2 regions of the Clostridium sp. genome follow, and region 2 is predicted to be linked to the other one. Evidence: a T-box and tRNA genes for the amino acid it is inferred to sense, from the RefSeq annotation. Region 2 holds a T-box; the other holds one or more tRNA genes.
The links. The T-box of region 2 lies ahead of proS (proline--tRNA ligase). A T-box ahead of a tRNA ligase gene usually reads a tRNA of that ligase, here a tRNA-Pro.

Region 1 (3,428 bases), 2.0 Mb from region 2:
ATAGAGGCATTACAGCTGAAAAATTTTATGTTAGCGGGACATTCTACAGGAGGGGCTATTGCTGTAAAGTATATGTCAAGACATAGAGGATATGGTGTGTCAAAGCTTGCTCTTTTTGCAGCCGCGGCACCTAGTCTTATTAAGCGTCCTGATTTTCCGTATGGGATTGATAGGAAAACTGTAACTGACATTATTAATCAAACATATGCAGATAGGCCTGAAATGCTTAATGATTTTGGCAATATATTCTTTTTCCAGCATATAACTGAACCTTTTGCCGATTGGTTCCTAAATTTAGGATTGCAGGCAGCAGGCTGGTCAACTATTGCAGTATCAGAAATGTGGATAAGGGAAGAGTTATTTGATGATTTGTCATCAATAAGTGTTCCAACTTTAATTCTACATGGAATCCATGATAAGGTTGTACCTTTTGAATTGGGGCAAATACAAAACAAGTACATTAAAAATTCAAAGCTTATACCATTCAAATATAGTGGACATGGATTATTTTATGACGAGAAAGACAAATTTAACAGGGAATTAATGAAATTCTAAATAAATACTACTAAATTAATAATTTACCTGTAGTTAATATCATCTTAACAATGTAAAGCTAAAATATAATTGAAGTTGAAATCCAATAAGTTTATCATAATAGTTCCCTATAACAAAGTAAGCATTTTGAGCCAGCCCCTCGAGTGCTTATTTTGTTTATTAAGATACTAAAGGGCTCTGGAGAAAGTACAGAGCCCTTTAGGAAGAATGGATTAACACATTACAATAATTTTATAGGGGATGGTTTGAGCAGGAATACTTCTTGTAGTAGGACCATAAATTACTATTAAATTGTGATTTGCAGGATTTTTATCAAACGGCTGTCCATTTTGAATCAATATTTGAGTGCTGTGTGATATGTTCAATTTCAGCATATTGTCCTCACTTACTAATTCATTGTTAAAATAATCTACCTTTATATTTCTAGATGGAAAATTTTTAGCTATTACAATTGCCCTGAATTGTGGTGGAAAAATTAGTGGGACAGGTGCACAGGCATCATAAAAGCCGGTTATTATATCCCCTGTTTTTATGATTTCATGTTCTACAAAATAGGTAAGTGGTGATATTACAAAATTTACTGTGGCTCTATGATCATCCTGTACAGACATTAATTTGTAACAGCCATTCTGATCAGAGGTTTCATTTATTAAAAAGTTACTGATTATAGTAACAATGCCATGGAAACTTTGAAAATTTATCATATTCTTCCTCGTTATTATTTAAATTAATATTCATTATAAATTATGAGAATTTGACTGTTTAAGTTACAAAAAGATACATACAGGATTTAAATGAAAAATTCTTTACTAAATTATTTCAATATGTTATTATGTTTTATGGTAACACAGTTGAAACAATATGCTGGGGTGTAGCACAGGTGGTAGTGCGCAAGTTTCGGGAACTTGAGGTCGCAGGTTCAAGTCCTGTCACTCCAACCAGAATAGCAAATAAAAGAGACTGGAATTAACTTTTACTACAAGCTAATTCCAGTCTCTGTATAATTTCGCGAACTAATCATTGACAATATCAACTTTAAGGGAATTTTCTACATACAAACTATCAGTATCTAATTTTCCATTCTCAATTTTAAATTCAGCCATTCTATGTATGGTAGTGTCTCCATACATAGGGACATTTTCCTCACTTTCCAGGATATATTTCATGTTATTGTTCAAAGGATTTATAAATTTATGAATTGACCAGATTCTACAATAGTTTTTAGTGTTTTTAGTTTGTATTATGTTGGTTTCATTTTTATCGCTATTGTAGGTAAAAGTGTGCTCGCTATCCCATATTTTTATTTCCATAATAATTCTCCTCTCAAAATTTAATATTAACATATATATATTATTGCATAATAAATTATATGTAAATCTTAATATGCATGTAAAAACTTTATAAATTGCCATACTTGTATTATAGCAGGTAGTTGATAATATTTGTAGATATATTATAATATATTCTTTTAAAATGTATGATTCGGTTAAAAATATGTTACTATAATAATAGAAATTTTGTAGAAATTTCTTATCTTTAAAATTAACGTGGTTTAATATCATATCTATTTAAAAAATAAGTTATTTATTGTACAATATTGAAAGATATAATTATTTAGAAAGGAAAATTCACGTATGAGGGAAAAAAAATCTTCAGGCAAAATCAGGAAACCTATATGGAAAATTATTTTATTGTTTTTTGCCTTTGAATTCGTATTCACAGTGATGACAGCCCCATTTCTTATATTTCGCGGACCCTTTAAGAATGTTACAAGAACAGTAGTTGGCGCAGCTATGACTACCTTGAGCCACCAGTATATTGCAAAAATATTTTTGTCTGATACAGAAATAAAACAGATACTTGGTCAAAATGAAATAGACAGTACAAAACAGCAAAATTTAGGCCTTTCTAAATTCAGCAATAATCATGACAGCAGTATAGAAAGAGATGATATAAGCTATGGTAAAAAGTTCAAGGGATATATGCTCATAATTCATGATCCTACAAGAGTAAAGGTCGGATATAGCAAAAAATTGGGAGTGGCAGGAGAGTTAACAAGCAGCATTGCGAAAGATAGAGATGCCGTAGCGGCAGTAAATGGCGGCGGATTTACAGATAGTTCCTCCGAGGACAGCGAGTGGACAGGCACTGGGGGGAAGCCTATTGGATTACTTATGAGTGAGGGTAAAATTATATACAATGATATAAGCAATCCTGATTCAAAGCATGAAATCATGGGTATTACAGAAGAAGGACAACTTATAGTTGGATATCACAGCATAAATGATATAAAAAAGCTTAATGTAAAAGAAGCAATATCATTTGGCCCGGCACTGGTTATAAATGGAGATGGAACTATAAAATCCGGTGATGGCAACTGGGGAATAGCCCCGAGAACTGCAATAGGACAGAGAAAAGATGGAGCAATATTGTTTCTTGTCATAGATGGGAGACAGAGTAAAAGCATAGGAGCTTCCCTTAAAGATATACAGGACATAATGCTGCAATATGGTGCTATAAATGCTACAAATCTGGATGGAGGATCTTCATCTACAATGTATTATGAAGGTCAGGTTATCAATAATCCATGTGATCCACTAGGTGAAAGGTCGGTTCCTTCTGCCGTTTATGTAGAGCAGTAAAAGCCAGAGATGATTAATTAAAAGGGAGTTGTGACATGAAAGTTTTTAGAAGAATTGTAATATGGGCTCTTATATCGCTGACAATACAATTTGCCGGATTGTTCTACATAGATAGGTATTTCTTATCTTCCAATACTGGGATTAAGGCAAAAAAGGTTATAAGAAGTGAACCTAAAAAGTCAGATATTGCAGTAAGTATACCCGATAATGCAAAAAATATAAGTCCGTCTT
Region 2 (3,428 bases):
AATATAGGCAATATTACAAGCAATATGAGTGAGGTAACAAAGGCTATGGATCAAGTATCGTATACTGCAGTCAACCAGGCTGACATGGCCCAAAAATTGAATACAATAATTCAGAGATTTGCTATGTAATATTTCAGCAATTCCTGGCATTTTACGATAATTTGTACTATTATAAAGGTAACTTTGTAAAGCATTAATTTATGAAACGGCTAGGAGGATAAAGATGTCATATACAAGAGTTCGATATGATGGTTTGAAAAAAATGTGTGATCTTGTTTTCGAGAAATTTGGTTTTAGTACTGAAGACAGCAGAACAATAACTGATGTTCTACTGCTTTCTGATCTGTTCGGAATTGAATCTCATGGAATTCAGAGACTTGTAAAATACTACAGTGAAATAAAACAGGGATTGATAATAGTAGATTCAAAACCGAAGATAATTAAGGAAACACCGGTATCTGCAACCTTGGATGGTCAGGCTGGAATGGGGCAATTGACAGGTAGAACTGCCATGAATATGGCAATTGAAAAAGCTGAAGCTTCAGGTATTGGTATGGTAAGTGTCAGAAACTCAAATCACTATGGAATAGCAGGGTACTATGCCAGAATGGCGGAAAAAAAGGGCCTGATTGGCATATCGATGACAAATTCACCTGCAGTTATAGTCCCCACCTTCGGAAAAGAGGCCATGCTCGGTACAAATCCAATCGCAATATCAATGCCTGCGGATCCGTATCCATTTCTGATGGATATGGCTACAAGTGTTGTTACAAGAGGAAAGGTTGAAGTCTATAACAAAAGGAATGAACCCCTTCCAGATGGCTGGGCACTGGACGCGGATGGTCATGATACCACAAATCCAAAGGATATTTTATACAATGTACCAAGACATCTCGGCGGTGGAATAGTTCCACTTGGAGGGTCGAAAGAGCTTACCGGAGGGCACAAGGGCTATGGTTTTGCCCTTACAGTCGAGATGTTTACGGCAATTCTCTCAGGTGGACTTACGGGAAATTATGTTCATCTTGATGGAAAGAATGGTTCCGGAACATGTCATTATTTCTGTGCTATAGACTATGGAATGTTTGGAGATAAAAAGTCCATAGAAAATAGTTTCTCAAAGTACCTGGAAGAGCTTAGAAATTCAAAGAAGGCAAAAGACGCGGTTAGAATATATACTCACGGTGAAAAAGAAGTCGAGGCCTACAATGACAAGATGAAAAATGGAATACCCGTGAATGACAGCACACTTCATGAGATATATGACATATGCAGATATTTTGATATAGATCCTGAAAATTACGTTGAAAAGTTGAACTAACAAGTATTGACAACAGTGAACCTGTATTCTATTATAAAATATGAATATTATATTTAATATAAATACTAGGAAGAGGATTAGTAAAAATGAATGCTTTTTAGAGAGGAAATGGTTGGTGCAAAGTTTCCATGGCAGTTGTTTTGAACCTACCTCGGAGTTCTGTAATTAAAGTTACAGCGGCATTGTCGTTAAAATAAAGAGTGAAAATCAGGGTGGCACCACCGATACAACCTCGGTCCCGTAGTTGGGATTGGGGTTTTTTTATCTTAATTATGAAACAGGAGGAATCTAGTAATGTCAAAATCAAAAAAGCTGGTAAAGGAAATAACATCAAGAGACGAGGATTTTGCACAGTGGTATACAGATATAGTAAAAAAGGCGGAATTAGCAGATTATTCCAGCGTAAAAGGATGTATGATAATAAGGCCGTATGCATATGCAATGTGGGAAAGCATACAGAAATATCTGGATAGAAGATTCAAGGAGACAGGGCATGAGAATGTGTATATGCCAATATTCATACCGGAGAGTCTTCTTCAAAAGGAAAAGGATCATGTTGAAGGGTTTGCCCCTGAAGTGGCATGGGTTACACATGGAGGAGAAGAAGAATTGACTGAGAAATTATGTGTCAGGCCTACTTCGGAAACTCTGTTTTGTGAGCACTATGCAAAGATAGTTCAATCCTACAAGGATCTGCCTAAATTGTATAACCAGTGGTGTTCCGTAGTACGATGGGAGAAGACCACCCGTCCATTTTTGAGAACAACCGAGTTCCTGTGGCAGGAGGGCCATACCATACACGAAACGAAAGAAGAAGCTGAAAATGAAACCATAAAGATGCTGAATATATACGCAGAGCTCTGTGAAGATATGCTTGCAATACCTGTACTCAAAGGACAGAAAACAGAAAAGGAGAAATTCGCAGGCGGAGAAGCAACTTATACTATAGAAGCTCTGATGCACGATGGAAAGGCACTTCAGGCGGGTACTTCCCACTTTCTCGGACAGAATTTTGCTAAATCCTTTGGTATGCAGTACTCGGACAGGGAGGGAAAGCTTCAATATGTATATCAGACTTCATGGGGAATTACAACCCGTCTGATAGGTGCAATCATAATGGTGCATGGAGATGACAGCGGTCTTGTAATTCCGCCTAGAATAGCTCCAATACAGGTAATTATTGTACCTGTTGCACAGCATAAGGAAGGAGTCCTTGAAAAGGCGGCTGAATTAAGAAAGAGTATTTCTGAATTTGCAAGGGTAAAGCTGGATGACAGTGACAAGATGCCGGGGTGGAAGTTCAGTGAGTATGAGATGAAGGGAGTTCCAATTCGTCTGGAAATAGGTCCCAAGGATATTGAAAAGAATCAGGTTGTGCTTGTAAGAAGGGATACAGGAGAAAAAGCCTTTGTTCCAATGAATGAAATTGAGCAGAAAATACCTGAACTTTTAAATGATATCCACAACAACATGCTTGAAAGTGCCAGAAAGTCCGTTGAAAGCAAGACGCATGAAGCCCTGGACATGGAGCAGTTCAAGGATATAGTAGAGAATAAAACAGGATTTGTGAAAGCCATGTGGTGCGGAGACAAGGAATGTGAAGATAAAATAAGGGAAGAGACAGGTGCTACTTCAAGATGTATGCCTTTTGAGCAGGAGGAGATTTCAGACACATGTGTATACTGCGGCAAAAAAGCCAAAAAGCTGGTTTACTGGGGTAGAGCCTATTAAGAAGGAGGTACGTTCATGAAGATAGATGATAGAGTTGACGAGATCAAGGATGATATAATAAAATCCATTCAGGATGTTGTTAAAATAAGAAGTGTAACAGACAAAGCCAAACCAGGAATGCCTTTTGGTGAAGGTGTCGGCAGTACTCTTGAAAAAGCATTGGATATTGCAGAAAACATGGGATTCAAGACTGTCAACCTCGATGGATATGTGGGTTATGCCGAATATGGACAGGGAGAGGATTATGTTGCAGTCCTCGGGCATCTTGACGTAGTGCCTGAAGGAGAGGGATGGGCATTTCCGCCCTATGGTGCGGAAATCCATGACGGCAAAATATATGGAAGGGGAACTATGGATGACAAGGGACCGATTATAA

Region 1: it encodes a tRNA-Pro, which carries the amino acid that the T-box ahead of proS (proline--tRNA ligase) is inferred to sense. The anticodon was not compared.

Annotation. Positions count from the first base shown of each region.
Region 1 is NZ_JAKVOI010000001.1:365,483-368,910, forward strand. It holds gene LKE46_RS02100 (alpha/beta fold hydrolase) at 1-555, shown strand, start outside; gene LKE46_RS02105 (hypothetical protein) at 768-1,259, opposite strand; tRNA gene LKE46_RS02110 (tRNA-Pro) at 1,421-1,496, shown strand; gene LKE46_RS02115 (hypothetical protein) at 1,569-1,865, opposite strand; gene LKE46_RS02120 (phosphodiester glycosidase family protein) at 2,190-3,197, shown strand; gene LKE46_RS02125 (hypothetical protein) at 3,233-3,428, shown strand, end outside.
Region 2 is NZ_JAKVOI010000001.1:2,379,711-2,383,138, reverse strand. It holds gene LKE46_RS11700 (methyl-accepting chemotaxis protein) at 1-129, shown strand, start outside; gene LKE46_RS11695 (Ldh family oxidoreductase) at 224-1,321, shown strand; T-box leader at 1,380-1,565, shown strand; gene proS (proline--tRNA ligase) at 1,616-3,052, shown strand; gene pepV (dipeptidase PepV) at 3,068-3,428, shown strand, end outside.